DNA from 3 places in the Nitrobacter sp. TKz-YC02 genome. Region 1 is predicted to be linked to each of the others. Evidence: predicted binding sites of a transcription regulator. Region 1 holds the regulator's gene; each other region holds the start of a gene.
What was found. The regulator LexA, encoded in region 1, represses DNA repair genes until DNA is damaged. The targets are predictions, from matches to a motif close to TGTTCNNNNTGTGTTCNG.
Positions count from the first base shown of each region.

Region 2: the regulator LexA is predicted to act here: its motif matches at 4,085-4,102, upstream of ACM561_RS02275 (helicase-related protein).
Region 3: the regulator LexA is predicted to act here: its motif matches at 1,389-1,406, upstream of uvrA (excinuclease ABC subunit UvrA).

Region 1 is NZ_CP180728.1:2,043,832-2,054,981, reverse strand. Features, by position in the region: gene ACM561_RS09730 (hypothetical protein) at 1-551, shown strand, start outside; gene ACM561_RS09725 (cold-shock protein) at 768-968, shown strand; gene ACM561_RS09720 (hypothetical protein) at 1,033-1,188, shown strand; gene ACM561_RS09715 (hypothetical protein) at 1,234-1,704, opposite strand; gene ACM561_RS09710 (hypothetical protein) at 2,015-2,194, shown strand; partial or broken gene ACM561_RS09705 (ComEC/Rec2 family competence protein) at 2,341-4,050, shown strand; gene lexA (transcriptional repressor LexA) at 4,091-4,795, opposite strand; gene glp (gephyrin-like molybdotransferase Glp) at 4,959-6,173, opposite strand; gene moaC (cyclic pyranopterin monophosphate synthase MoaC) at 6,397-6,927, opposite strand; gene ACM561_RS09685 (HlyD family secretion protein) at 7,004-7,945, opposite strand; gene ACM561_RS09680 (DUF3302 domain-containing protein) at 7,942-8,187, opposite strand; gene ACM561_RS09675 (SUMF1/EgtB/PvdO family nonheme iron enzyme) at 8,551-8,748, shown strand; gene ACM561_RS09670 (arylsulfatase) at 8,845-10,488, shown strand; gene ACM561_RS09665 (AAA family ATPase) at 10,565-11,150, shown strand, end outside.
Region 2 is NZ_CP180728.1:473,854-485,003, reverse strand. Features, by position in the region: gene ACM561_RS02280 (RNA-binding S4 domain-containing protein) at 91-372, opposite strand; gene ACM561_RS02275 (helicase-related protein) at 520-3,891, opposite strand; gene ACM561_RS02270 (DUF3108 domain-containing protein) at 4,326-5,126, opposite strand; gene rpmB (50S ribosomal protein L28) at 5,680-5,973, shown strand; gene ACM561_RS02260 (esterase-like activity of phytase family protein) at 6,149-7,219, opposite strand; gene cobT (cobaltochelatase subunit CobT) at 7,380-9,287, opposite strand; gene cobS (cobaltochelatase subunit CobS) at 9,331-10,329, opposite strand; gene ACM561_RS02245 (DedA family protein) at 10,612-11,150, shown strand, end outside.
Region 3 is NZ_CP180728.1:1,739,593-1,748,607, forward strand. Features, by position in the region: gene ACM561_RS08245 (single-stranded DNA-binding protein) at 1-56, opposite strand, end outside; gene ACM561_RS08250 (outer membrane protein) at 448-1,218, shown strand; gene uvrA (excinuclease ABC subunit UvrA) at 1,495-4,470, shown strand; gene ACM561_RS08260 (BA14K family protein) at 4,680-5,237, shown strand; gene ACM561_RS08265 (vitamin B12-dependent ribonucleotide reductase) at 5,903-9,015, shown strand, end outside.

The DNA.
Region 1 (11,150 bases):
TGGCTGATTCACGACATACCACGAAACCCTCCGCAGCACCTCACAGAGGCCACTCACAGACGACTTCAGACGACCCCGTCGTTGCCATAGCCCGTGATATTCAGCGCCTCTGGGATGCTCACGCAGGCGCGGAAGTCGAAAAGTCCAATGCCCAGATTTCCGACGGCATGATTCTTAGCGAGCGATGCACCCAGCTAACCGAATGGCGGAGCTCGCTGGAGCTTGTCGGCACGTACACGGTTGCTTCCTCGATGCCAGGTGCGGTGATCCAGATAGCGTGGGCCATGCACGAACTCCGCTCATTAGCGGACACGCTGGAGGGCTGTCAGGCCGGCGAGAGCGAACCCTGTCTCAATGACTATGTCGACCGGATCAGGCGACTTGTGAAATCGGCCGCGGACGTGATGGTCGCTGACCTTGGCAAAGATTATGAGCCAATCCGGCCGATCGTCGAGACCTATGCACACCTCGGCGATCGCGGCCCGAACTGGCTCACACACAAGGTCGATAAATGGGCCGATCAGGCGGAGGTCGAACGAGCGAGCGCATAGCCGATCCCCGATGACGTGATCCCGACCGAGTCGAAAGCCCGCCGGTCCGCCGGCGGGTTTTCCTTGCATTCCTCGCCTGGGCGAGCTCCGGGAACCAGATCGAGCAATTGGAGTTATGGTTGCCGGACGGGTCCGCCTTCTAGCGCCGTCCACGCAGGCCAGTCGGTCATGCCTGGTTTGTGATCTGGGTTCTTAAATCGTTGTGGAGATACTTACGTGGCTACAGGCACAGTGAAGTGGTTCAACGGGCAAAAGGGTTTTGGATTCATTCAGCCCGACGACGGTGGCAAGGACGTGTTTGTTCATATCTCGGCCGTCGAGAAGGCTGGGCTTTCGAACCTCAACGAGGGTCAGAAGGTCAGCTATGAAGTTGTCGCGAACCGCGGCAAGGAATCGGCAGAGAACCTGCGCGTTTGAAGAAAGACCGCCGGTCACGCCGGCGGCCCTATTTGCCCTCAGGCTTGCCGGTAAGGAAAGACCGATGTCGCTGTCTTCAGCCAAAAACTACGCGCTTCGTGCAGCGCGATCGCAGGATCACAAAGAGGCGGCAGAGCTTTTGTCCAAGGCAATCTTGGAACTCGCCGCGTCGATCGAAGCCACCGACGCGAAGATCAAGAAGCTGAACAAATCGGGTTGATGTCTTTGCGTCAGGCCCGCCGGTTCGCCGGCGGCTTAACGATTGCTATTTTTCGATCGCTTCTAGGAAGCGTACGCGCCAAAGCGCCTCGAAGGATTCGTCCTGAATTAAAGAATCGTCCTGCATTGAAGCCTGTGCGTCCAGGAGAGTGTAATTTGCTGGAAGCCCGTTTGGTTTTCGGTAGGATTGCGCGTCGGCCAGCAGTTTCTTCAGCTTTGTATTCTCGTCGGTCAAAACCCTAAGCTGAGCGGCTTCGGACAGACCACCGCATTCCGTTTTGCGCGCTTGTGTCGTTCGGGTCGGCGACCAGTACAACATTGATTTCGACAACATCGGTTTGCCCGCATACCAGCATTTTCGGCTGTCTATGAGCCGATAGGACCAATGCGATCGCGCGTTTGGCGGTCGTTCTGTAACGCATTGGGTTGCCTGCGCAGGCATTGCCGATAAGAAGAATGCAGGTGGCGAAATTCCGACTATGGAAGCCGCGAGAACAAGCAATTGAAATCTTTTCATTTTGAGCACCACGCAACAAATGAAAATAAAAAGACACAATAACAGCAGCTTAGCTGATAAAATTAGTCGTAATTTAGGCAGTTTTCCACAGGCTGTGCACAGGGTTATCCCAAGCCGCTCACGCGCAGGAAATTTTGGAGCGCGCTAAATCTGAAAGCCGCGGTAGCGGCCCAGTCCCCGGGAGCCACGCGTGCAATGCTTTTCCATCGGACGGTCCCCGCTGGTCTCTCGGCGAGCGATTTTCGTTTTGAATCTCTTTAACGCTTGTCCGCTATGTCTCGCGCGTCTTGCCGCGATACCGGAGCAATTCATGCAGACGTTCGAAACAACAGAATTCATTGAAGCAAGGCGTTTTCGCTTTGCCCAGCTCAGCGGAAGGCAAGCGAGCGTGACCCTGTCCGGCCTGACCGTGGCTGGAATTGTTCACTCCGTCCTGGAGGATGTGTCGAGCACGCCGAAAAAGTGGATTATCAAAATCGCATCGCGATAGGCAGCCGTTCGTCCCGCGAAGAATCCTGTGCTTCGAACGCCGCCGCGTAAGCTGTAGGCTCCTAGCGCTATTGTGGGTAGTCTTGTGGGGTTTAAGACTGGCATTTTTATAATATAAGTATTTCAATAAGTTATATTGTATTCGTGCGGCTGCAGCCGCCGCTTACGCCTGTGCGGCCCGGAAGCTATGACTTCGCCCGCGATATGTATTTCCATGGCATTGGCGCGTCCGGCTTCGTCATGGGCGCCATCAAGACCGTGAGCTCTCCGCATGGTGGTGGGCTCGCGTTGCGCTATGCCGCGCTGATGCAGGAACTGCGCGACGCCATCGACGCCCGTATCCGTCTTGTTCTCAGTGACGACTCGCGAGCCATTGCCACCGCGCTCCTGACCGGACGGCGCGACGCCATCACGGCGCCGGTGAATGAGGCGATGTTCATTTCGGGGCTGGGCCATGTGCTTTCGATTTCCGGCTATCACATGGCCGTCGTCGCTGGCGTGGTCTTCTTCGCGGTGCGTGCGCTATTGGCGCTTGTCCCGGCGCTGACGGCGACGTTCCCGATTAAGAAGTGGTCGGCGGCAGCGGCGCTCGTAGCAGCCGCTTTTTATCTTCTGCTGTCGGGCGCCGAGGTCGCGACCCAACGCTCGTTCTTTATGACGGCGGTGGTGCTGATTGCGATAATGGTGGACAGGCGCGCCATTACGTTTCGCACACTCGCGGTCGCTGCGATGATCGTGCTTGTGATCGCACCGGAGTCATTGATCCACCCGAGCTTTCAAATGTCGTTCGCGGCGACGCTCGGGTTGGTGGCGCTGGTTCAGGTCGGGATGCCGAAGATGCTTGCAACCCCCGATCACTCGCCGACGGCGAGGGCCGCTCTGTGGGGTGGACGCGAAATCGCTATGCTGGCGCTGGCGTCACTCGTGGCCGGACTCGCGACCACGCCGTATGTCGCGTTCCATTTCCATCGGGTGACGCCATACGGCATGGTTGCGAACCTGCTGGCGATGCCGGTGATCTCGGCGCTGGTGATGCCGGCCGGGCTTCTCGGACTTGCGGCCATGCCGTTTGGCTTCGACGGCGTGTTCTGGCGGCTGATGGACTTTGGCATCGAATGGATGGTCGCTGTGGCTCAATGGGTAGCGGCGCTTCCGGGCGCCGTCGGTCATACGGCTGCTTTTGGAACGGGGCCGCTGCTCGCGGCGACTGCGGGCATCATTCTGCTGGGACTGTTGAGAACGCGGCTGCGCTGGAGCGGCGCAGCTGTGGTCGGGCTGGCGATCATGTGGTCACTTGCGGTGACGCCGCCGGATATCTTGATCTCCGCGGAAGGCCGCAACGTCGCCGTGAGGGGCGGGGACGGCCGGCTGCGTCTCATCAGCACGAGTAAGGACCCTTTCACGGTCAGGGAATGGCTCGCCGCCGACGGGGATGGGCGTGGGTCTGCCGACCCTACGTTGGCGGAGGGCGTCTCATGCGACGATGAGGGCTGCGTGGTCAAGATGAGTGGAGGTGGACTTGTCGCGCTTACGCGGCGTCCGGAGGCGATGCAGGATGATTGCGCTCGGGCCGAGCTCATGTTGACGCCGTGGCAGGCTCCGGAGGGGTGCCCTGCGCAAGTGATCGATCAAAACAGGCTGCGGCGTGAAGGCGCTCTTGCCTTGTGGCGAACTCCAAGTGCTTCAAGATCTGGTGCTTCAAGATCCGACTTTGCTGTTGATGCCGTACGTCCTGTCGGCGTCGATCGTCCCTGGTCATCCGCTGCCGTCGATGAACTGTCGGCACAGCTGCAATCAAAACCAGAGCCCCCGGCCGACGCCACGCCGGCGCCCGAGGATCTCCAGCCGGACGATTGAACGGTTCGTCCACGGTCGGAGTTTTTCGCTCCTGATGAAATCAATACTTGCGGTAAATGCCGATCAGTCTGCCCTGGATCTGGACCCGATTGGGCGGAAGTATGCGAACTTCGTAAGCCGTGTTCGCCGGCTCCAGCGCGATCGAAGCGCCGCGACGGCGGAAGCGTTTCAACGTCGCCTCCTCGTCGTCGATCAGCGCAACGACGATGTCGCCGGTATCAGCGGTCTGGTTCCGCTGGATCAACGCAAGATCGCCATCGAGAATTCCGGCATCGACCATGGAATCGCCGCGTACCTCAAGCGCGTAGTGTTCGCCGGTACCAAGCATGTCGGGCGGCACGCTGACGGTGTGGCTGCAGGTCTGCAACGCTTCGATCGGCGTGCCGGCTGCAATCCGTCCCATCACCGGAACGGCGACCGGACGTTCCGCATCGTCGACGACAGTGCCGCCGCTGCTGCGGCGGACTTTGCCCAGATTGCCTTCGATGACGCTCGGTGTGAAACCGCGACGGCCGCCGCCGCTGGCGGCGAGTTCGGGCAGCTTGATAACTTCGATGGCGCGGGCGCGGTTGGGCAGACGGCGGATGAATCCTCGTTCTTCCAGCGCGGTAATCAGGCGATGGATGCCGGACTTCGAGCGCAGGTCGAGCGCGTCCTTCATTTCATCGAACGAGGGCGGCACGCCGGATTCTTTCAGCCGTTCGTTGATAAAACGCAGGAGTTCATACTGTTTGCGCGTGAGCATCCCGACCCAGTCCCTGGTTGATGGGATTCCTGCCAACTAGGGGACATCGGGCCTGCAGCCCTTATAACCCCGCAGCACGAACCTCGAAACAAATCATGAACATACACTATATGTTCGATATGTGTTCCGCAACCCTTTAATTTAAGGTCAACAAAGCGACGTTTTATGACAGCGAAAGCTTAATGATGGCGCAGGGCTCGCCTTTGCTTGCAGCCGGCGCAAATGGCGTGCGGATTACGAGAGCCTCTGCCGCAGCGAGTTTCCCCATCAGCGAGCTGTCCTGATGCCCGATCGGCGTCGCGATCGGCAGGCCGTCCGTCGAGGGCGTGAGCCGGGCGCGCAGATAATCCTGCCTAGCTTGATTGGCGCTAACATCGCTTCCGAGCAGCGCCGGTTCGATGCAGTGGTGCACATCTTCACGCCCCGATAGCGCACGAATCAGCGGTACCATGAACAGAAACGCGCAGATGTAGGACGAGACGGGATTGCCGGGGAGGCCGATCACCCGCATCGGGCCTAGACGTCCGTGCATCATCGGCTTGCCAGGCCGCAGTGCGATCCGCCAGAACGCAATCTCCACGCCTTCCGCCTCCAGCGCACGCTTGACGAAGTCATGGTCGCCGACCGACGCGCCGCCGGTCGTAACCAGAATGTCGGCGCCACTCTCGCGGGCGCGGCGGATCGCGGCGGTTGTGGCATCCATTGTGTCGGCGGCGATACCGAGGTCGATCGCCTCGGCGCCTTCGCCTCGGGCGAGTGCGCGAAGCGCATAACCATTGGATAGGATGATCTGGCCCGGACCGGGCGTCGCGCCCGGCAAGACCAGTTCGTCGCCCGTGGCGAGCATCGCTATTGTGGGACGGCGATGCACCGGCAGGTCTGGATAGTTCATGCCGGCAGCAAGGGAAAGATGGCGGTCGGTGAGATGGCTGCTGGCCCGGATCAGGACGTCGCCCTCACGAAAGTCCACGCCGGCAGGACGAATGTTCTTTCCGGGAGCAGTGGCTTCCTTGACGATGACGTGGTTGCCGTCGCGTTCGGTGTCTTCCTGGATCACGACTGTATCGGCGCTGTCCGGCACTACGCCGCCGGTGAAAATCCGCAAGGCCTCGCCAGTTTGCAGCGCGCGCTCGAGCGGTCGTCCCGCGGCGATCTCACCGATCACCTGTAGCCGTGCTGGAATTGTCGCAATGTCCGCTGCGCGCACTGCATAGCCGTCCATCGCCGACATTGCGACCGGCGGCTGAGTCCGGCGCGAGGGGAGATCGCGCGCCAACACCCGGCGATGCGCGGCTTCGAGAGCCACGGGTTCCTCCGGGAGCGGTTCGACTCCGGCAAGAACGGCCGCAAGGGCGTCGGCTACCGTCATCAGGGGCATGGCCATTCTCCTAGAGCATTTTCCGGCCGTGCGATCAGCCGTAAGAAAATCCCCTCAATCAATAACTTGCGCGTATTCCGATCGAAAAACCGGTATCCATTTTGCGGAATACGCGCTAGGCGCGATGCGCCTGGCGGACGCGTCAAACATCTACCGAACTCGCGGCTCGCATACAACGGTACTAAGAGCCAAAATGCCGCTTAACGACGCGTTCGCGCGGCGGCTATGGTTCTGAGGCGGTATCCGTCACAAGATAGTGGCCAGACTTGCCACCCTTTTTCTCGACGAGGTGAATGCCCTCGATCCGAACGCCGCGTTCCACGGCCTTGATCATGTCGTAGATCGTCAGGCAGGCGACGGATACCGCCGTGAGGGCTTCCATCTCTACTCCGGTCGGGCCGGAGACTTTGACGCTTGCGCGGACGCGGCAGCCCGGAATTTTCTTGTCGGCCTCGATATCGAGTGTGACCTTCGATAGCGCCAGGGGATGGCAGAGTGGGATCAAATCCGAAGTGCGCTTGGCCGCCATGATGCCGGCGATGCGCGCGGTGCCAAGCACGTCGCCCTTCTTGGCGTTGCCGCTTTCAATCAAGTCGAGCGTCGCCTTGGTCATGACGACCTGACCCTCGGCGACGGCGACACGCTCGGTTGCGGGCTTTGCCGAGACATCGACCATCCGCGCCTCGCCTTTGACGTCGATGTGGGTGAGGGCGGGTTTGTGTTTCCCGGCGGTCTTGTTTTTCTTGTCTGCCATATCAATCAAATCCTGAGCTGTTTTCTTCCCTCACTCACAAGGGAGAGGCTAGACGCCTGCGTGAGTTTCGTGATGCCTAGAACGGCAATATGTAGTTCATAATCGCCGTTTGTCGCAGCAGAACTTTGCGAATGATATGGGCTGGCTTTACGCGATCAGTGAAGATGGCGGCTGTGCCGGTGGTGCCGGCGGGAAGGCTCGCTGCAAGCCTAGCGTCATCAAGCTTAACGCGCACGACGAAGGGAGCCGCTTCAATCTGCTTTGGCTGGACGGCGAGGCCCGATGTTTGTACCTGGCCGGTGGCGATCGCCTGAAGGACGCTTTCGACCCTCGCGGGGAAAATTTGGCCCGGCAGAAACTTGAACGTAACTTCGACCTCCTGTCCGGGCGCTACATATCGCGCGTCATTTTGTGCCAGTTCGACACCGACTAGAGTGTCGGATGTGTCTATGAATGCCATCACCGGAGCCAGCGGTAGATTGGCCACTCGCGCACCCTTCCGCAGCGCAACATTGGTTACATAACCATCGGTCGGCGCGCGAATGGTCGTTTTGTCTAGATTCCACTGGGCTCCCTCTAGTTGTCCTCTCAGTTGATCAACCTCGGATTGCCGTTGCTCAACGTCGAAGTGGCGTCCCGCGGCACGCTCATACAACTGCGTCATCTGTGACAGTCGCAGTTGAGCGAATTTTAGCTGCGCCGTCAGCGCGTCAACGGTCGCGCGGTAGGGCGTCGGATCAATTTTGAAAAGTATGTCGCCAGCCTTTAGCGCCGTGTTGGCTTGAACCGGTACCTCGGACACTTCGCCCGTTACGTTGGAGACGATTTGAACAGAATTGCGCACCACTAGGGCCGGGCCCTGCGGTGCGCCCCATCCCATTGGGATAAAGAGCCCGACCAGGAGCAGCAACAACACGATGACAGGTGAAACTTTCCAAAAAAGATTGAAGGAAACGATCTTTAGCTTCACCAGGATGAAGAGGATGACGAGATAGACGTTGAGCAGAACAACGATCACGACACCACCTCTGTCCTGCGCGGCGCGGGGACATCGACATAGGCCCAGATCAGGGCGACCGGCCACAGGGCGAAGCCGAGGAAGAGCGTAATCCAGCCAGCCACCGTGACGGCCTGGACCCAGGGATGATTGCGGCGCTTGGCGATCATGCCCGGCAGCATCGCCATGAAGATGACGACGAATGCGGTGCTGGCTACGAGGACAACGAGGACGACCCAGGCGAAATAATCGAGAGCGCTCATCGGTCGGCTACCTCGCAACTAGCCAGGCGGTGCAATTTGCTGCCCGCCCTTTTTTATGTGGCTTATGTGGCGAAGACGACTATACGCACGTTTTGCCTTGTCTCCAACTATGTGCGCAGCCGTTGCTAATAAGGTTTGATGTTCGTCGGCCGGACAAACGAAAATCCATACGAGCCGCAGCATTGATTGCGAAAGGTATGGACGGCTGGCGGTTCTGAGGATTAATGTTGTTCCGGATACTGAGGGTTCTAATTTTAGACGCCTGTTACAAAAATGCGCTGATGCCCCGTTAATTGCCAGTGGGTGTGTTCCGTGCTGAACGTGAGCAATATCGCGCTTCGCAATGCGGTTCGTGACAGCCGCATGATGTTAATTTCCGGCGGTACCTTCCCGCATTGGATCAGACAAGCATTATCCGAAAGAGGCGGCGGCGCACCGGTTACCATCGGCGCTTTCTGGATGGACCGTACTGCTGTCACCAATCGGCACTTCAGAGAGTTTGTGAGAGCGACCGGTCACAAAGTGACGGTTGGAGGTGGCTGCCGATTATCGGCCAGTTAGCAAGATGGTGAGCGTGGAAATAGCGCGTCAATAGATTGGTCGGCCGTATTGCCGGCTGTTGAAAAGTTCATCCAAAGGTACTCAAGAGAGGACAAGATGAGCAAGGACCATCAGAACACATCGAAGATTGGCACTCTGGATCGTCGCAAGCTTTTGCTCGCCAGCACGTCGCTCGCAGCGGCGGCGCTCGGCGCTACTGCGTCCACGCACCTCGCGCAGGCGCAGCGGCATCCCGCAGCGCCGGTGGCCGGCCGCAAGCCGAACATCCTCGTGATCTTCGGCGACGACATCGGCGTTCCACAGATCAGCGCCTATACCATGGGCATGATGGGCTATCGTACACCGAACATCGACCGCATTGCGAATGAAGGCGCGATCTTTACCGATGCTTATGGACAGCAAAGCTGCACCGCGGGGCGAGCCTCGTTCATTCTCGGACAGGAGCCGTTCCGCACCGGCCTTTTGACCATCGGCATGCCGGGCGACCCGCACGGCATTCAGGACTGGATGCCGACCATTGCCGACGTCATGAAGACGCAGGGTTATGCGACCGGCCAGTTCGGCAAGAACCATCTCGGTGACCGTGACGAGCACTTGCCGACCAAGCACGGATTCGACGAGTTCTTCGGAAACCTCTACCACCTCAACGCCGAAGAGGAGCCGGAGGGCTACTTCTATCCGAAGGATGCTGAATTCCGGAAAAAGTACGGTCCCCGTGGCGTCATCAAATCTTCGGCGGACGGCAAGATCGAGGACACTGGCCCGCTGAACGTCGCGCGCATGCCGACGGTGGACGAGGAGTTCCTGGGCGCTGCCAAGGATTTCATCGGCCGTCAGGCGCGCGCCAACCGGCCGTTCTTTGTGTGGTTCAATTCAACGCGCATGCACGTCTTCACCCATCTTAAAAAGGAGTCCCTGGGCAAGACCGGCAAAGGCATTCATGCCGACGGCATGGTCGAGCATGACGGGATGGTGGGAGAACTGCTCAAGCAACTCGACGACCTCGGCATCGCCGACAACACCATCGTGCTCTACACGACCGACAACGGCGCCGAAATTGCGCTGTGGCCGGATGGCGCGATGACGCCGTTCAAGAGCGAGAAAGGCACGACATGGGAAGGCGGCATGCGCATTCCAATGATGGTTCGCTGGCCTGGCGTTGTGAAGCCCGGCACGCAAATCAACGAGCCCATTTCGCTGATCGACTGGATGCCGACGCTCGCTGCAGCGGCGGGTATTCCCGATCTCAAGGAGCGGATGAAGACCGGATTCCACGCCGGCAACAAGACCTTCAAGGTTCATCTCGACGGCTACAACTTCCTGCCGTTCCTCAAGGGAGAAACGAAGGAGCCGCCGCGCGACACGATCTACTACTTCGACCAAGTCGGCAACCTGAATGCGATCCGTTGGAGTGATTGGAAGCTGAGCTTTGCGACAGCGAAAGGTAACATCGCGACAGGCGTTCGCGAGACATCAGCATGGGCGTTAATCACCAACCTGCGAATGGATCCCTACGAGAGGGGGCTTGAAGAAGGAGGTGGCGCCATCGAATTCCTTGCGCGCAACATCTGGCTGCTCGTACCTATTCAGGGGAAGGTCAAGGAGTTCTTCAGCGACTTCGATCAGTATCCGTACCAGACAGGCAACTCACTCAATGCAGGTGGTATCAACTATGCGTTGCTACGCCAGCAGGACGCGATGAAGCGGCTCAAAGATCTGGAGAGTGTTAAGACACGCTGAGGGCCGAAATACCACATGCTGGCCGGGCAGTGATGCCGGCCAGCATGCACGTTATTTGTCGAAGGGGAGCAAACCGATGGCTGATGCGAGCGTAGTGAGCCCTCCCACCGGGGCGGCGCCCGTAAAAGTGGGCTCATCCGCTGCCCGTGACGCCATCCTCGACCTGAAGGTGCGCATCGGTAAATCCGTCCTCGGCCAGGATCATCTGATCGAAAGCATGTTGATCGGGTTACTCGGCAACGGCAATCTTTTGATCGAGAGCCTGCCCGGCCTCGCAAAGACGCGCGCGGTGAAGTCCTTGGCCAAGAATCTCGCTGCTGATCTGTCGCGTGTGCAGTTCACGCCGGACCTGCTCCCGTCCGATATCACCGGCGCGGAGATTTACGCGCAGACCGACAAGGGCGGGCAGTTCCAGTTTCAGAAGGGACCGATCTTCGCCAACCTCGTGCTGGCCGACGAGATCAACCGAGCGCCTGCCAAGGTGCAGTCGGCGCTTCTCGAAGCGATGGAGGAGCGGCAGGTCACCGTCGCCGGCAAGACCTACAAGATGCCCGAGCTGTTCATGGTACTCGCGACCGAGAACCCGATTGAGCAGGAAGGCACCTATCCGCTGCCGGAAGCGCAGCTCGACCGGTTCTTGATGCACGTCGTCATCACCTATC
Region 2 (11,150 bases), 1.6 Mb from region 1:
ACGGGCGTAAGTTATCCATGAACCGCGACTGAGGAACCGGATCGAAACGGACGACGACGGTCGCACGCGCGGGTGCAGCTGAATCACAATCTAGCCATCAGCTCCGCCGGAAACATCCGACATGTCGTCATAAAGGGTTCGTGCTGCGGTCGAACCGCCTCGCCGTTCGGCAAATCCCGTGACCTTAAGGATACGGATGCCTCGCTCCAGTCTGATCGTGAGCACGTCAGACATTTTGAGGGAGTGACCGGGGGATTTCTCCCGTATGCCGTTGACACGAACATGGCCGGCTTCGACCAGCGCAGCAGCTTGGGTACGGGCTTTGACCATCCGCGCATGCCACAACCATTTATCGAGACGCTGGCGCTCCAACACACCCGGTCACTCCAATCGCGAAACTACGCCGCTAGCATGTGTTCCGTAAAAGTAATTACCGGTTTTGCGATCAGAATACGCGCAAGTTATTGATTGAGAGCATCCGGATTCCACTCAGCCGGACATGCTCTCAGGACCGATCGTTCAATCCTTGCGGCCGGCAAGCTGCTCTTTGAGTGCGGCCAGTTTGGCAAACGGCGAGTTCGGATCTATCGACTGCTCGCGCTCGCGCGGCGCGCTGCTGGCGTAGGGACGATGCGAGGGTCCGGCGTCGGAGCGCCCCTCGCGACCGCCCTTGCGGGAACCCTGAACCCCACCCTTGTCCTGGTCCCTGTCCCGACCCTTGTCTTTGAAGCGCTCGCGCGGACGCCCCCCCTTGCCTTCACGCGATTCCCTCTCGTTCCCCGCGGGCGCGCTTTCGGCTGCCCCACCGGCAGACTGTCCACGCCGGCCTCGCCTATACCGCTCGCGCCCTTGCGCTCCCTCGGACGTCTCTTTGTCAGCGGTTGCCGGCTGCGGGCCATCCGGCCGCGCCTGTTGCCGGCGATGCCGATTGCGATCGTGGCGCGGACGCCGATCGACGGACCGACCGCCGGGCCGCCAGACCTCAATCATCGCCGGCGCGCCGTCCGCCTCAGCCGGTGTCGCAACATTCACGGCGATCTCGGCGGAGACCGCATCGCCTTCGATTGTGCTCCCGGCAACAACGGGCGCGGAATCAGTCGGCACACCATTGTTGATGGCCGCCTCGCCGGCGTTGGAAGCCGCCGAGGCCCCGACGGCTGAGAATGCCGCAGACGACTCCTCGGCAACTTCAGTCGCCGCTTCGACGGCCGTTGCCGCAACTCCGGATGAATCTGCATCCCCCGCAGTCTCCGGTTCAACAGGCCGGATATCGGCTGTATCCGCGCGGTCGGAAACAGGCTCCTGCCCCTCAAGCACGCCACCGATCGCAGCCGCTTGCTGCGACGCGCTTTCCGGTACTCCGCCAGAAACCGTTTCCGCGGTGATCCCCGTCACAGGACCACTCTCCGTCGCAGGTGGCGGTACCGGACACCGCTCCATGCGATAGCCGAGGGCGCTCAAGATGGAGGCGAAATCCTCACCAGCAGTGCCTGCGAGCGACGTCATGGCCTGCGTCACAACAAACCCGCGGCCATCGAATGCGCCGGCAGGCTTTTCGCCGGGCGCCCCTTCCCGCCAGGACAGCGCCGGGCGGATCAGGTCGGCAAGCCTTTCGAGAATATCGACGCGGACGGCGCGTCCGCCACATTGCCGATAGCCGAGGGCGCGATAGGCGTCGCGATCGAGCAGCTTGTCCGCCGGGAACGAAGTGCGGCCACTGCTTGCGAGATGCTGCGCGCTGGACAGCGCCGAAAGGTCGGCATTCTCCTGCTTCAGCGCCCACAACAGTGAGGCCAGCGACCGCGCAGCCGGCTTCAAAAGCAAGGGGAAATAGATATGGTAAGCGCCGAAACGCACCCCGTACTTGCGCAAGGACGAGCGCGACGGCTGATCGAGATCCTTTAGTTCCGCAGCGACCTTTTGCCGCTCCAGCACGCCGAGCGCCTCGATCAACTGGAAGGCAATGCCGCGTGCGATACCGGTGATATCCTCCGCTTTAGACAACTCGAATAGCGGCCCGAGAAGCTTCTCGATATGGGTTTTCAACCATAGGTCGAGCCTGGCTTGCACCGCCTCGCGCGGCGCTCCGGTCAGCCGCTCGTCGGAAATGATCCGCAGCCGCGGATGCAGCGCGTCGTCTGCAGCCACCAGTCGCGCCACCGCGTCTCCCGTCCAGCGAATGGTGCCATCCGAGGTCAGCACAAACTGGTCGTCCGCCGCCCCCGACAATTTCTCCGCGCGCGCCTCGATTTCGCCAGCTAGCGCCTTTTGCGCGATCGCCTGCAAGGCCTTGGCTTCGGAACCCGCCTCCGCCGCATCCGGCGCAAACGTAAATCCGTCAAGACGGCCGATCACATGGCCCTCAACGATCACCTCACCCGTCTTGCCGATTTCCGTATCCAACATCGTGTTTTCCCGCAGGCGGCGCATCAATACACTGGTCCGGCGGTCAACGAAACGCTCCGTAAGCCTTTGGTGCAGCGCATCGGACAATTTATTTTCGACCTCTCGCGAAATTGCCTGCCAGTGCCCGGGATCAGCCAGCCAGTCCGGGCGATTTGCCACGAAAGTCCAGGTCCGGATCTGCGCGATCCGTCCCGACAAGGTATCGATATCCCCGTCGGCACGATCGGCCTGCGCGACCTGGGCCGCGAACCAGTCGTCAGGAATCTTGCCTTCACGCATCAGAAAGCCAAACAGTGTCGTCACCAGTTCGGCGTGAGCCGCCGGCGCGATCTTGCGATAATCCGGGATTTGGCAAGCGTCCCACAGCCGCTCCACCGCAGCCGCGCTTTGCGCCATGGCGCGCACCTCGACGTCGCGCGCCGCGTGATCGAGCACCCGCAAATCTTCGGCGATCGGCGCGCGGGTCAGCGCCTCGTGCGAGGGAATCAGCGCCAGCGAGACTTGCAACCCGCCGAGCGAAGAAAAATCGAGATCGGAATTGCGCCACTGCAGCGTTCTGACGGCCTCAAAAGTGTGGTTCTGCAGCGCGTCCACGAGTTCGGGCTCGAACGGCGCACAGCGTCCGGTGGTGCCGAAGGTGCCGTTGCGAGTGGCGCGGCCGGCGCGGCCAGCAATCTGCGCGAACTCAGCCGGCGTGAGCCGGCGAAACTGGTAGCCGTCGTATTTACGGTCCGAAGCGAAGGCAACGTGATCGACGTCAAGATTGAGACCCATGCCGACCGCGTCGGTGGCGACCAGATAATCGACGTCACCGGATTGGAACATCGCAACCTGCGCATTACGGGTGCGCGGGCTAAGCGATCCCAACACCACCGCTGCCCCACCGTGTTGGCGTCGGATCAGTTCGGCAATGGCGTAAACCTCGTCCGCCGAGAAGGCGACGATCGCAGTGCGGCGAGGCTGCCGGGTGATCTTGCGGTCGCCGGCGAATTCAAGCTGGGATAGCCGCGGGCGCGTGACGATACTCGCGCCAGGCAAAAGCCGCTCGACGATCGGGCGCATGGTGGCTGCACCGAGCAGCAACGTCTCGTCGCGGCCACGCCGGCGTAGCAGGCGGTCGGTGAAAACATGGCCCCTTTCAAGGTCGGCCGCGATCTGGATTTCATCGATGGCGAGGAAAGACACGTCAAGATCGCGCGGCATCGCTTCGACGGTCGAGACCCAAAAGCGCGGGCGGGCCGGCTTGATCTTCTCCTCACCGGTGACCAGGGCGACGGAATCCGCCCCGGCGCGGTCGACAATCTTGTTGTAGATCTCGCGAGCGAGCAGTCGCAGCGGCAGGCCGATAATGCCGGAGGAATGCGCCAGCATCCGCTCGATGGCCAAATGGGTCTTGCCAGTGTTGGTCGGACCGAGCACTGCCGTCACGCCCGCGCCGGGCGCGCGACCGTTGCCGGGCGGAAATATCGAAGCTGAAAAGGCCATATTTTCCGAGGGCTTTTGCGGCGCTAGCGGAGCGGGAAGGCGAATGTCAAATCCAAAGCTCCACTGGAGGCTATTGGCCTGGCTCGATCGATCCCAACATTTGCGTAGGCACCCTGCTTGGAGGGGACGCAACCGCACCACGGGATCGGATGTGTTTCACAATGCGACGCATGCCGAGCCGCAGCTTAAGCTTTGGAACGAGTCCGGAACGAATCGCGCCCGAATCGCTGACTCCTGATCTATCTGGCTTCGTTCACCGCAACATCTCGTGTTTGAATGGACCTATGGAAACTAGATCAAGTTCTGCGCCGCTTAACAAGAGCAGCAATTTCTCTTCGTTTATGAATCCATGGACGCATGAATTCAACAGCAGGAGTCAACAGGATTCTCTTGAAACGAAACGACCTGTCGCCGGTCCCGCGCAGTGCCCACTCCTACCGGGTTTTAGCTGCCGTCTGCGGCGGTATGGCAGTCGTGTGGAACTCTGTCGCCTCCAGCTTGCCCGTGCCTAGCGGCGTTGGAATCGTCAGACGATAGGGTACGAGCACGCGTGTGCCGGCGATCGGCGCCAGCCAGACCTCCATATTGCGCTCGGCGGCAAGATATTTGATCGCGAAGCGGTCCGGGACGTAGCCAGCGATCGGCGAAAAAAAGATCGCACAGACCACGACCGGGCCTTGATAGCCTTTTCCCGACTTCACCATGTCCATGCGCTTGAAGTCGAGGCGCAGGTCGTAGCGCATGCGGCCGTCGAATATCCCGGTCGAGGCATGACAGGCGCTGGGGCCGAGCGGGTCGGTAGTGCCGGGAGCCCGCAGCAGCGTTGCGCTCATTGGATCGAACACACCGCGCTTGTGCGCATCGTTGACCGGAATGCGCTTGGGGTCGACCGGTGGGGTCGGCTCGATGACGAAATCCTTTACATTGCCGCCCGCCAGCGACATGCGAATGGTCTCGGATTTCTTGGAGGACGAGATGGTCGCAATATAGCTCGCGGGAATCAACGCGCCGTTGACGATGCGGCCCTGCGAGGAGCCCGTGCCGGTCCCGTGGGCAAGCGCCTTAAGAAGCCCCGTGGCGCCCCCGCTTGCCGCGGCCGAATACTGATCGTCGAGGATATCGACTGTCCAGGCGCCGGTGCCGACGAGAATCCCCGCCAAGGTGACGTCATAGCGAGCCTCAAGCTTGCCCTGCGCCGCCACCGGCGCCGCTACCGTCAACATCGCGGCAAACATGGCAAACGGCACGCCGGCCAGTTGCCAAATTGAACAAAGAATCCATCGGAGCAACGTCGTCCGGCATAAGCTCACAACGGGTGGCCCTGCATGTCTCCGTCTGGTCCCGAATATTCCAACAGACTTGGCTTTCCCAAGCCTGCAGACTATCGCCGGTTGTAACGACCGTTGAATCCTCATCTAAGCAGAAGCCACCGAGGGAACCCAGCCCGGCACATCTGCGAACACGTGAAAAAACAGGGTCGGCTCGGGATTACCGCTTCGGGCCCTGACAAATCTCGGCCTCCTCTGCAACACCGTGGTCGATGGCCATCCGTCGATACGGATTGCGCCCTTTATATGATGCAGGACACGATGCAGGCAACGCGCGCAGAAATCCGGCCGGAATAATGAGACGGATGGGGTTCATGAGCGCAAATAAGCCGAGTTCGGTCCCGACGCCTTGACGCCCTGCTGCTGTCCCCCTATACGTCCGGCGTTCCTAAAATGGACACGATTTCGAACCCCGAGCCCGCCTTGAAAGCAGATGCCGGGGACGACAGAGGATTTTCGTATGTCCCGGCGCTGCGAACTGACGGCCAAGGCTCCTTTGGTGGGCCACAGGGTCAGCCATTCCAACATCAAGACCAAGCGGCGCTTCCTGCCGAACTTGGTGAACGTCACCTTTGTGTCAGAAACTCTGGCTAGTTCGCTCCGGTTCCGGGTGTCGACCCATGCCCTGAGGAGCGTGGACCATCGCGGCGGTTTCGATGCCTTTTTATTGAAGGCGAAGGACTCAGAGCTTTCACCGAAAGCGGTCGAGATCAAGCGCCAGATCCAAAAGAAGCAGACCGCCAAGGCCAGCTAGAGCCTTTCCGCTTCTGACGGAATCAGAAGCGAGGCTCATGATTTTAATCTAACGTGTTTCTTCACGCGAACAGGTCATAATCCTCAGGTCAAGCCCGAGGACATGCTTCGCTCGGAAACGCCTCTAGTAGCAGCAGCTCCGATTGTCCGCCTCGAGCGCTGACCTTCCCACCGCTTCAATTCTCGACCAGCGTGAACTGCATTAGCAGCGTGCGCTGGATCAACGAAAAGTTGTCATCGGACACGAGCGTTAGAACGACTTCGCCCTTGTCGTTCACGAACGCACTGATTCCTTCGAAATTGTCGATCTCCTGTCCGAGATCGGCATCGAAAATCGAGGGGCCATCCACCAGCGCGCCGGGCGCGATCGCGTCGATCTTGATCCGGCGGATGCGAACACCGATGCCGCCGGTCAGCGAGAATTTGCGTTCGAGAATCAACAGGTCCCCCGCAGGCAGTAAACAGGCGTCGCTGACATCGAAATTCTCGGTCCGATGGATGGCGAACCGGCCGGGCGAGGGTCCGCCGATCAGGAACGCGATGATATTGCGACCCGTATCGAGCCCACGTTCGGAGATCGCGATCAGCGTGCCGCCGAGCGGTCTGTCGCGTGGAACGACCACCATCGCCTCAACCCCCCGGTTAAACGACAGCCCGCGGATTGCCGCCGGCACTTCGACCTCTTCTCCCCGCGCGCCGGTATATCCCTTGTCGAAGTCGAAGCGCATGATCCGGTTGGCCCGCTCGATGCCGACATAGACCAGCGATCCATCGAGCGCGATCGATTCAGTATCGAACCAGCCGCGCGCTGTGATCGGCCTGCCATCGTGTCCTAGCATCGGCGCAGCCTCGACGTCCGCGAGCCCGACCATCTCACCGACCGTCCCGTAGACGATGCGGCCGGTGAACCAGGTGCCTTTGTCGCTGGCGGAAATGAACTGTTGCCCTTTTGAATCCAACCGCAAGCTCGACAACCCTCCGAAGCCGCGAAACGAGGAGGTGAGGATCAGCCCGCTGCGAAAGGCGAGCGATCCGAAGCGTGTGCGCGAGTGATCACGCAGATCGAACGAGGCGACATGACGGGCGTTCACGGCAATCGACACCGCCGCTGGCGGCGTAAGCTCGTCAGGCGGCGGTTGTTCAAGCGCGTGGGTTGCGAATCTCGCGCTGGCCGCGGAGGGGTCCGTCAACAGCAGGCCGGTTGACATCAGGAAAAGCAGGCTGCGGCGATCGATCAATGGTGCCATTCGCGGAGGACCGATCTGTCGGCGATGCGTCCCATACGCAGCCGCGGCATGTTGGCACCGCCGGGGGTCGCTGCGCACACCGGCTGTGTGTAATGGCCCCGCTTTTGCGAAGCAACGCGTTTGCGTCCCGGGCGGGATGCCACCAACGCGCGCCGAGCTACTACGAATGCAGCTTGCGCGGGCGGCGCACTGGCGCCGGCGGCGGATCATGCGTCTCGCTGAACAGTTCGGCGAGCTGTTCGGTAATAGCGCCGCCGAGTTCTTCGGCATCCACGATGGTCACCGCGCGGCGATAATAGCGCGTCACATCGTGACCGATGCCGATGGCAATCAATTCGACCGGAGATCGGGTTTCGATTTCCTCGATCACCCATCGCAGGTGACGCTCGAGATAATTTCCCGGATTGACCGAGAGAGTGGAATCATCGACCGGTGCACCGTCAGATATCATCATCAAAATTTTACGCTGCTCGGAACGGCCCAGCAGCCGCTTATGCGCCCAGTCCAGCGCCTCACCGTCGATGTTCTCCTTGAGCAGACCCTCGCGCATCATCAACCCGAGGTTTTTCCGGGCCCGCCGCCAGGGGGCATCGGCGGCTTTATAAATGATATGACGGAGATCGTTGAGCCGCCCCGGCGTGACCGGCTTGCCGGCGGCGAGCCACGCCTCACGCGACTGTCCACCCTTCCAGGCTCGCGTCGTGAAGCCGAGAATTTCGACCTTGACGCCGCATCGTTCCAGCGTGCGCGCCAGAATATCGGCGCAGGTCGCGGCCACCGTGATCGGCCTGCCTCGCATCGAACCGGAATTGTCGAGCAGCAACGTCACCACGGTATCACGGAAGGTCGCCTCTTTCTCGTGCTTGAACGATAGCGGCTGATAGGGATCGATCACCACGCGCGCCAACCGCGCCGGATCGAGAATGCCTTCTTCCAGATCAAACTCCCAGGCGCGATTTTGTTGCGCCATCAAGCGACGCTGAAGGCGATTGGCGAGCCGCGCCACAATGCCCTGCAGGTGCGCAAGCTGCTTGTCGAGATAGCTACGCAGCCGCTCCAGTTCGTCATGATCGCAGAGGTCTTCAGCAGCGATGATCTCATCGAATTTTGGCGCGAAAGCGTGATATTCCGGGCCGCGCGGTTCATTGGCGCCCCTCACATTGGGCCGCGTTGCCTCGCCGGGCATCTCATCCTCAGCAAGGTCGCCATCCTCGAAAGTATCGCTCGCGGAAGCCTGCGCGCTTTCCATGGCGCCGTCCGGCATTTCATCAGTCGCATCCTGCGCCTGATCCGCATTCATCTCCTGGGCGGCCTCGCTGTCGAGCGAGCCTTCCGCGCCGGACTGATCGTTCTCGCCCTCGCGGTTGTCGTCCTGGTTCTCCTCCTTCTCTGTCTCAGTATTGGTGTCGTCACCGAGATCGAGCTCCGACAACAGGTCGTGCACGAGGTCGCCGAACTTCGCCTGGTCCTCGGTAAAATGGCTGAGCTGATCCAGCCGAGTGCCGATCTTGTCTTCCAGGAACGGTCGCCAAAGATCGACCACCTTGCACGCAGCGGTAGGCGGCGGCAGGCCGGTTAGCCGCTCGCGCACCATCATCGCCAGCGCATCCGATAGCGGCGCGTCGGCACGGTCGGTGATCTCGTCGTATTTGCCGCGATGGAAATGATCGTCGAGCATCGCAGTCAGATTCTTTGCGACCCCTGTCATCCGGCGAGAGCCAATGGCCTCGACCCGAGCCTGCTCTACTGCGTCGAATACGCCCTTCGCCTGCGGATTACCGGGCATCAGCTTGCGGTGCACTTTCGGATCGTGGCAGGCGATCTTCAGCGCGATCGAATCCGCATGACCCCGCACGATCGCCGCGTCGCGCCTGCTCATCTTGCGCCCGGGCTCAGGTAGCCGCGCCTTACCCGGCGACAGACCAGGCCGCTCGATGGCAAACGTCACTTCAAGCTCAGGTTGTCGGGCGATGGCGCGCAGGCAGGACGTCACCGCACGCTTGAAAGGCTCGGTCGGCGCTTCCTTCGGCGCGGTACGGAACTTGTTACTGGGTGATGCGGTGCTCATAACGCCTTTCCCTCGACCCGCGCGCGGGGAGAGGTATACAGAATCAACTCAACGCTACGTTGACCGCGGATTCGCTCAGTTCGACGTTGAAGCAGCGCTGGTAGAATTCAGCGACCAGCGGGCGCTCGAGTTCGTCGCACTTGTTGAGGAAGGTAACGCGAAAGGCAAAGCCCAGATCGTCGAAAATCTCGGCGTTCTCTGCCCAGGTGATGACGGTACGCGGGCTCATCACCGTGGAGAGATCGCCGTTGGCGAAGGCATTACGCGTGAGATCCGCTAACCTCACCATTTTACCGACAGTATCGCGGCCTTCTGGCGTGCGATAGCGTCGGGCCTTGGCCAGAACAATCTCGACCTCGTTGTCGTGCGGTAAATAGTTCAGCGTGGCAACAATGTTCCAGCGGTCCATCTGCGCCTGATTGATCTGCTGGGTGCCATGATAAAGGCCGGAAGTGTCGCCGAGACCGATGGTATTCGCAGTCGCGAACAGGCGGAACGCCGGATGTGGCTTAATGACTCGGCTCTGATCGAGCAGCGTCAAGCGTCCTGAGGATTCCAGCACGCGCTGGATCACGAACATCACGTCCGGACGGCCGGCATCGTATTCGTCGAAGCACAACGCCACATTGTTCTGGTAGGCCCATGGCAGAATGCCGTCGCGGAATTCGGTGACCTGCTTGCCGTCCTTGACCACGATCGCATCCTTGCCGACGAGATCGATCCGGCTGATGTGACTGTCGAGATTGACGCGCACGCAAGGCCAGTTCAACCGCGCCGCCACCTGCTCGATATGGGTTGATTTGCCGGTACCATGATAGCCAGTCACCATGACACGGCGGTTCTTGGCGAAGCCGGCGAGAATTGCCAGCGTGGTTGCGCGATCGAAGCGGTAATCGGGATCAATATCCGGCACGTGTGGATCGGTCCCGGAATAGGCGGGAACCTCGAGATCACTGTCGATTCCGAACACCTGCCGCACCGACACCTTCATGTCTGGCAGGCCTGCGGAGGTTTCGGTTTTGGTCATGGCGGCGGTCGTCATCAATCCTCCGAGGTTCGGGGGGCGCTCCCGAAACCAGGACGCGCATGGCTACGGATGAGAGGCCCGCGCGAAATTTAGCAGAGAGCAGTAGCCGGCAGAAGCCCGTCAGACGATCAAAGTTCCATTGGGATATCATCGAGATATGCACCAAATGCAGATTTTGAAGGACTGCTCCGCGAATCAGGCCCGCTCAGCCAAAATTTTGCCGGAAGAACTCTTGAACCAAGGAGACCTTGGAGACATTTGGTGAAACTAGGCGTCAGCCGGGGCGCGAGGACTTTCGTGACCGATTTCATCGCGCATTTGAGCAGCCTCGTGGCCGCCCATGCAGGGCTCGCCTATTTCGTCGTCTTTCTCGCCGCATTGCTCGAGGCCGTTCCGGTGTTCGGCTCGCTTATCCCCGGTTCGACAATCATTCTCGCAATGAGCGCCCTGATCGGCAGCGGCGAACTGAAACTTTTACCAGTCATGCTTGCCGCGATCGTCGGGGCCGTCATCGGCGACGGCAGCGCGTTCTGGATCGGGCATCGATCCGAACGCGAAATCCTCGGGATCTGGCCGATGTCGCGCTATCCCGGCCTCGTCGGGCAGAGCAAAACCTTCTTCAATCGTTATGGCACGCTGGCCGTATTCTTTGCCCGCTTCGTCGCACCGGTACGCGCCCTGGTGCCGCTGACAGCCGGCGCGCTGGGGATGCCGCCGTTGCTATTTTCTGCCGTGAACATCCCGGCGATCTTGCTCTGGGCTTCCGCGCATATCTTGCCCGGCGCGCTCGCAATATCGGCGCTGCATCATTATGGCGGGCTACCTCATCATTTCGG
Region 3 (9,015 bases), 310 kb from region 1:
TCCGGGTCGGCTCCGAGATTGCCGATCAGAATAACTTTGTTCACGCTACCCGCCATCGCCGTTCTCCATGTCCCCAATCCCCGATTGCTAGCTCAAAACCGGTGCTAACCCAAACGGGCGTCGCCGCTTCAAAATCGAGCCGTGACGGCGTTCAAGCAGCCTACACTCCCCTCGCCGCGCCGAGAGGCTAATCGCCGGGTTATCCACGGATCGAAGTACACCGTTCTTTATTTGTTCTCAAGAGATAAACAAGAGATAAAACGGAAAGTCCGCGCGGACCGCTCACCGAGATACCTCCGCCCGCTGGACAAACAATTTGACCCAGAGTGTTGCATTTGAGAGACGGCAATTTGCTGCGTCGGAAGGTATAACTGATTCACAAATTTCGGGGTAACTACCAGCGTTCGCGCTTAGTTGTTGAAACTAAGCCAAAATCCGGGGATTGAAATGAACAAGTTTCTGATTGGGGCCGTCGGTGCTCTCGCCATTGGCCTTGGTACCGCGCCTGCCACTGCGGCTGACCTCGCCCCGCGTCCATATACGAAGGCTCCTCCGATGGTGGCCGCGATTTACGACTGGAGCGGCTTTTACATCGGCGCGAACGGCGGCTGGGGATCGAGCAGGAATTGCTGGAACTTCACAACGCCCGCAGGTGCTGCCGTGGCAAGTGAAGGTTGCCATGACGCAACCGGCGGCACGGCTGGTGGCCAGATCGGCTATCGCTGGCAGACCAGCAATTGGGTGTTCGGCCTGGAAGCTCAGGGTAACTGGGCTGATATCAGTGGCCGCCGTGCCAGCCTCGCCTTCCCCGCCTTCACCAACGACAGCCATCTGGGTGCATTCGGCCTGTTCACCGGCCAGATCGGTTACGCCTGGGATGCCACGTTGCTTTACGTGAAGGGCGGCGCTGCCGTGACGTCTAACCGATACCGGAGCCTTGCTACCGCAACCGGCGTTCAAGTGACCAACAACGTCAACAACACCGACTGGGGCGCTACGGTCGGCGTCGGCCTCGAATATGGGTTTGCGCCAAACTGGTCGCTCGGAATCGAGTACGACCACATCTTTATGGGCGGCAACAGACTTACCTTCATCAACAATGGCGTTGCCGGGGCCGCCGGTACGCTGTTTGGAACCGACAATATCAGCCAGGACGTGGACCTCGTCACGGCGCGCATCAACTACCGCTGGGGTGGCCCAGCCATCGCACGGTACTGATCGCATCTGATCCGACGTTCTTGGAAAACTTGAAAGGCCGGCTTTTGCCGGCCTTTTTGTTTGAGGCACGGGCCGCAGGCAACCCCGCGAACGGCTGCATACTGATAAGCCGTCCTGCTTCTCCCGACGAAATCGGGGATGATCGCTGACGCCCTCTGGAAATTGCCCGCTGTTCTATCTACGTTCCATAGACTGCCACAGATAGCGCCTCTCCGGGGATTGGTCGGCGCGGCGCGCCTAAACGCGGTGCGGCTTCTGCACCCGGAAAAACCTATCATGGACGAAGTCATCAAGGCGAAGCGGCAACAATTGAGTCCCGCGAGTCGCGCCATCACGATTCGTGGCGCTCGCGAACACAATCTCAAGAATGTCGATCTGGAAATCCCACGCGACAAGCTCGTGGTGTTCACCGGCCTCTCCGGCTCTGGCAAGTCCTCGCTGGCGTTCGACACCATCTATGCCGAGGGTCAGCGCCGCTATGTCGAGTCCCTGTCGGCTTACGCGCGTCAGTTTCTCGAGATGATGCAGAAGCCCGACGTCGATCAGATCGACGGGCTATCGCCGGCGATCTCCATCGAGCAGAAAACGACTTCGAAGAATCCACGCTCGACCGTGGGGACCGTGACCGAGATCTACGATTACATGCGGCTATTGTGGGCGCGCGTCGGCGTGCCCTATTCGCCCGCAACCGGCCTGCCGATCGAAAGCCAGACGGTGTCGCAGATGGTCGACCGGGTATTGGCGCTGCCCGATGGCACGCGGCTCTATCTGCTGGCGCCGGTCGTTCGCGGCAGAAAGGGCGAGTATCGAAAAGAACTGGCGGAGTATCTCAAAAAGGGTTTTCAGCGCGTCAAGATCGACGGCGCTTTTTACGAACTCGCCGATGCTCCCACTCTGGATAAAAAGTTTCCGCACGATATCGACGTGGTAGTCGACCGCATCGTTGTAAGGCCGGACCTGGGCCAGCGGCTGGCTGAGTCATTCGAGACTGCCTTGAAGCTCGCAGAGGGGCTGGCGGTGATCGAATATGCGGACGCGCCTCCTTCACCTCTCGCCGGAGAGGACGAAAAGAAGAAAATCGCGAAGATCCACGACAAGAGCGGTCCTGAACGCATCCTGTTCTCGGAAAAGTTCGCGTGCCCCGTGTCCGGCTTCACACTTCCTGAGATCGAGCCGCGGCTGTTCTCGTTCAATAATCCCTATGGCGCCTGCCCGAAATGCGGTGGTCTCGGTATCGAGCAGCACGTCGATGAAGATCTCGTCATCCCGAACAGGGAATTGACGCTGCGCAAAGGCGCGATCGCGCCGTGGGCGAAATCGTCGTCACCGTATTACTTGCAGACCCTCACCGCGCTCGGCAAATTTTACAAATTCGCTCTGGATACCAAATGGAAGGACTTGCCGAAGAAGACGCAGGCCGCGCTTTTGCATGGCTCTGGCGACAGTGAGATCAAGTTCTCCTATGAAGACGGCGTGCGCTCCTACGAAACCAGGAAACCATTCGAAGGCATCATTCCCAACATCGATCGTCGTTATCGCGAAACCGAAAGCGAATGGGCGCGCGAGGAGCTTGGAAAATATTTCTCCGACGTGCCGTGCGATTCCTGCAAGGGCTATCGGCTCAAGCAGGAGGCACTGTGCGTCAAAATCGGGGGCAAGCACGTCGGCGAGATCAGCGAACTGTCGGTTCGTCTTGCCGGCGAATGGTTCGAGACCGTTCCGACAGTGCTCTCGGCGCAGCAGAACGAAATTGCCGGCCGCGTACTCAAGGAGATCCGCGAGCGACTGTCGTTTCTGCTCGACGTTGGCCTTAGTTATCTTACGCTGTCACGCGCGTCCGGCACGCTGTCCGGCGGCGAGAGCCAGCGCATTCGGCTTGCTTCGCAGATCGGTTCAGGCCTGACCGGCGTACTGTATGTGCTGGACGAGCCTTCCATCGGCTTGCACCAGCGCGACAACGCCCGCTTGCTTGAAACTCTGAAGCGGCTACGAAATCTCGGCAATACGGTGATCGTCGTAGAGCACGATGAGGATGCCATCCGCCTCGCCGACCATGTGCTCGATATCGGACCCGGCGCCGGCGTTCACGGCGGCCATATCGTCGCGCAGGGCACGCCGGCCGATATCATGCGCAACCCGAAGTCGCTGACCGGCAAGTATCTCACCGGCGAACTGGCAGTCGAGGTGCCGGATCGGCGCCCGCCGAACCATCGCCGCACCATCAAGGTGGTCAACGCACGCGGCAACAACCTCAAGAACGTCACGGCGGAAGTTCCGCTCGGTCTGTTCACCTGCATCACGGGTGTTTCCGGTGGCGGGAAGTCGACACTGCTGATCGACACGCTTTACAAGGCGATTGCGCGGAAACTGAATAATGCGAGCGATCCCCCCGCGCCCCACGACCGCATCGAGGGTCTGGAGCACATCGACAAGATCATCGACATCGACCAGTCGCCAATCGGGCGCACACCGCGCTCGAATCCCGCGACCTACACCGGCGCCTTTACGCCGATCCGTGAGTGGTTCGCCGGTCTGCCCGAAGCCAAGGCCCGCGGTTATGCGCCAGGCCGTTTCTCCTTCAACGTCAAAGGTGGGCGCTGCGAGGCTTGCCAGGGCGATGGAGTCATCAAGATCGAGATGCACTTCCTGCCCGATGTTTATGTCACCTGCGACACCTGCAAGGGCAAGCGCTACAATCGCGAGACGCTCGAGGTGGTATTCAAAGGCAAGTCGATTTCCGACGTGCTTGACATGACGGTCGAGGAAGCGGCCGAATTTTTCAAGGCGGTACCGCGCGTGCGCGAAACCTTCAAGACGCTGCATCGCGTCGGCCTCGACTACATTCATGTGGGGCAACAGGCCACCACGTTGTCTGGCGGTGAGGCGCAGCGCGTCAAACTCGCCAAGGAACTGTCGAAACGCGCAACCGGCCGCACACTCTACATTCTGGACGAGCCGACAACTGGCTTGCACTTCCATGACGTAAAGAAGCTTCTTGAAGTGCTGCACGAGCTGGTCGCGCAGGGCAATACAGTTGTGGTGATCGAACACAATCTTGAAGTCATCAAGACCGCGGATTGGGTGATCGACCTTGGCCCCGATGGTGGGGACGGTGGCGGCGAGATCGTTGCCTGGGGACCACCGGAAGACATTGTGAAAGCGCCGCGCAGTCATACCGGAAATTTTTTGAAGCCGGTGCTGAAGAAGGCAGGAAAGCCGAAGCGACATAACGCGAGCGAAGCGGCTGAATGACGCACGAGACGCAAACTTGTGAACGATAAACTCATCTATAAGGATTTATTCTTATCATATGATCTGAAACGATATTTTTTCAGTATTTTTTGTTGTGATGGATGCCCGTTCCGGAGATGGAACATTTCCAAAAGCCCCGTTGCGGAACTCGCCACCTATCGCCACGTTTTGTTCGTGAGATTTTTGAAATCCGACATGGAGTTGCGAATATGTTTAGCTTCAAACCAGTACTGGTGGCGGCCGTCCTGGCGGTTGCAGCACCACTGGCCATTGCGTCGCCAAGCTATGCACAGGGATTGGGAACAAAGGCCCAAGGATTCGCCGGCGGCGGCGGCGGTGGTGGCGGCGGACACATTGGCATGGGCGGAGGTGGCCGACACATGGGCGGTGGCGGCTGGCGCGGCGGGCATCACATGGGCATGGGTGGAGGCTGGCGAGGCGGCGGCATTGGCTGGCGTCGTGGTTGGGGCTGGGGTGGCGGGTTTTATCCCGGCTTTATTGGTGGCGGCTTGCTGGGCGGCCCGTGGGGTTGGGGTGGAGGTTGGGGTTGGGGCGGTGGTTGGGGATCGCCTTATTACTCGTACTCATCGCCCTACTACGGCTCCCCTTACTACGGGGATGACGGGTATTACGATGATGGTCCCACCGCGGTCCAAAGCAACGGCAGTGGCAGGGACGCTTCCTACTGCCAGCAGCGATTCAAATCATACGATGTGCGTTCCGGAACCTATTTGGGCCGCGACGGCAAACGCCATCGCTGTCCGTAACTAGCTTGCCCCCTTCATGGGCCTTATCCAGGAGCGGTGCCAAAACACCGCTCCTTTTTCTTTTATCTTCCGCTTTCTGCTACGCGGAGCGCGAGTCGCACCTTAGGCAATCCCTCGCGTGCAATAAATAGCTGCCTTGTGAACAGCGGGCGAAATTCGTCGGTGGGGCGACATCAGAGACTTTTTCGTTTCGGAATCCGTGAACACTCACCGATACTTGAAGACATCCAAGGCTTGATTCGACCCTTGGTTTTCCCCTCTTTCCACCATATTTAGTATTTGATTCAAGAATCTGCACTAGTCCTTGACGTGCGCAAGGGAGTCGTCCTAATTTAGATTTCGGTTGGCGCGAGTATGTTTTGGGTTCCGCCGGTCGCTCCTGAAAGGTTCCAGAATGGGCACTTCGTCCGCCGGTTTGGGCAGCGGAGCGTGGACGTGTCTGCTCTGAGCCAAGGTATCAGGAACACCAAAAACCAGATCGAAACTGGCGCAAATGAGGATGTGAGGCGTTGAGTCCGAGATTGCCACGGGCCGCAGGTCCTCTGGTCGGAATCGGACTTCCAAACAGGGCCGGAACCACTGGCCGAACTGCGGGTGCAAGAGTCCGCGAATGGAAACCGCCAACGCCGCCGAAGCGGTGACGGACAGTTACGGGGCACGAAACAATGCGATTCGAACGGCGCTATACCAGGGACGGTCAATCACCCTATGCCGGGATCGATTTCCGGCTGACCACGAGCGAGATCCGTAATCCGGATGGCTCCGTGGTGTTTCGCCTCGAGAATGTGGAGGTGCCGGAACCGTGGTCGCAGGTCGCTTCCGATGTGCTGGCGCAGAAATATTTCAGGAAAGCCGGCGTCGCGGCGCGCCTCAAGAAGGTCGAGGAGGAAACGGTCCCTTCGTGGCTGTGGCGTTCGGTCCCTGATACAGAAGCGCTCGGCACCCTCCCCGAGAACGAACGCATCGTCGGTGAAACCTCGGCCAAGCAGGTGTTCGATCGGCTCAGTGGATGCTGGACCTATTGGGGCTGGAAGGGCGGTTACTTCACCTCTGAAGAGGACGCGCGGGCCTTCAACGACGAACTACGCTACATGCTGGCGCGCCAGATGGTGGCGCCGAACTCGCCGCAGTGGTTCAACACCGGCCTGCACTGGGCGTATGGCATCGACGGCCCCGGCCAGGGCCACTACTACGTCGACTTCAAGACCGGCAAGCTGACCAAGTCGAAGTCGTCATACGAGCATCCGCAGCCGCATGCCTGCTTCATCCAGGGCATCGAGGACGACCTCGTCAACGAAGGCGGCATTATGGACCTGTGGGTGCGCGAGGCGCGCCTGTTTAAATACGGCTCTGGCACAGGCTCCAACTTCTCGCGCCTGCGCGGTGAAGGCGAACGTCTCTCGGGCGGCGGCCGCTCCAGCGGCCTGATGAGTTTCCTCAAGATCGGCGACCGCGCCGCGGGCGCCATCAAGAGCGGCGGCACCACGCGCCGCGCCGCCAAGATGGTGGTGGTCGATGCCGATCATCCGGACATCGAGCAGTATATTGATTGGAAGGTGAAGGAGGAGCAGAAGGTCGCCGCTCTCGTCACCGGCTCCAGGATCAACCAAAAGCACCTCAAGGCGGTGATGCGCGCCTGCGTCAACTGCGAGGGCTCGGGTGACGATTGCTTCGTGCCGGAGAAGAACCCGGCACTGCGCCGTGAGATCAAGCTCGCCCGCCGCGCGTTGGTCCCTGACAACTACATCAAGCGCGTCATTCAGTTCGCGCGACAAGGTTACAAGGAGATCGACTTCCCGGTCTTTGACACCGACTGGGATTCGGAGGCCTATCTCACTGTCTCCGGCCAGAATTCCAACAACTCGGTGTCGCTGAAGGACAACTTCCTGCGCGCGGTCGAGACCGACGGCGACTGGAATCTGATCGGCCGCACCACCGGAAAAGTGACGAAGACGCTGAAGGCGCGCGAGCTCTGGGAAAAGATCGGCTTCGCCGCCTGGGCGTCGGCCGATCCTGGCCTGCACTTCAACACCACGATGAACGACTGGCACACCTGCAAGGCATCCGGCGATATCCGTGCATCGAATCCGTGCTCGGAATACATGTTTCTCGACGATACCGCCTGCAACCTCGCCTCCGCCAACCTGATGACGTTCCACGACACCGCCTCGAAGCAGTTCGATGTCGATGCCTATGAGCACACCGTTCGTCTCTGGACGGTTGTGCTGGAAATCTCGGTGCTGATGGCGCAGTTCCCGTCCAAGGCGATCGCGGAGCTGTCTTACGAATTCCGCACGCTGGGTCTCGGCTTCGCCAACATCGGCGGCCTCCTGATGACGATGGGCCTGTCCTACGACTCGAAGGAAGGCCGCGCGCTGTGCGGCGCGCTGACCGCGATCATGACCGGCATCGCCTACAAGACCTCCGCCGAGATGGCCGGCGAACTCGGTGTCTTTCCCGGCCACAAGAAGAACGCCGGCCACATGCTGCGCGTGATCCGCAATCATCGCCGCGCTGCGCACGGTCAATCCAACGGCTATGAAGCGCTCGCGGTGAACCCGGTGCCGCTCGACCATGCCTCCTGCCCGCAAGCGGATCTGATCGCCCACGCGACCAGGGCGTGGGACGATGCGCTCGCGCTCGGCGAACAGCACGGCTATCGCAACGCGCAGGTCACCGTGGTGGCGCCGACCGGCACCATCGGTCTGGTCATGGACTGCGATACCACCGGCATCGAGCCTGATTTCGCGCTGGTGAAATTTAAGAAGCTCGCGGGCGGCGGCTACTGGAAGATCATCAACCGCGCGGTACCGGAGGCGCTGCGCGCGCTCGGCTATCGCGAGAGCGAAATCGCCGAGATCGAGGCCTATGCGGTCGGTCACGGCTCGCTGTCCAACGCGCCGGGCATCAACGTCTCCACCCTGAAGGCCAAGGGTTTCACCGACGACGCCATCGCGAAGGTGGAAAAGGCGCTGCCGACCGCGTTCGACATCAAGTTCGCCTTTAATAAATGGACGTTTGGCGAAGACTTCATTCGTGACACGCTCGGCGTCGATACTGACGCCCTCGCCTCGCCAGCCTTCGACCTGCTCACGGCGATCGGTTTCAGCAGGCGCGAAATTGAAGCCGCCAACGTGCACATCTGCGGTGCGATGACGGTGGAAGGCGCGCCGCACCTCAGGGCCGAACACTATCCGGTGTTCGATTGCGCCAATCCCTGCGGCAAAATCGGCAAGCGTTATCTCTCGGTCGAAAGCCACATCCGCATGATGGCGGCTTCGCAGCCGTTCATCTCCGGTGCGATCTCGAAAACCATCAACATGCCGAACGACGCCACGGTAGAGGACTGCAAATCGGCCTACCTGCTGTCGTGGAAGCTCGCGCTGAAGGCCAATGCGCTCTATCGCGACGGATCGAAACTGTCCCAGCCGCTCAACTCGCAGCTCATCGCCGATGACGACGGTGACGACGACGCGATCGAGGTGCTGATGGACAAGCCGATGGCCGCGCGCGCCACGCAGGTGGCGGAGAAGGTCGTCGAGAAATTGGTGGAGCGCATCGTCGTGCTGCGCGAGCGCGAGAAGATGCCGGACCGCCGCAAAGGCTACACTCAAAAGGCTGTCGTCGGTGGGCACAAGGTCTACTTGCGCACCGGCGAATATGACGACGGCCGCCTGGGCGAGATCTTCATCGACATGCACAAGGAAGGCGCGGCGCTACGCTCCTTCATCAACAACTTCGCCATCGCGGTTTCGCTCGGTCTGCAATACGGCGTGCC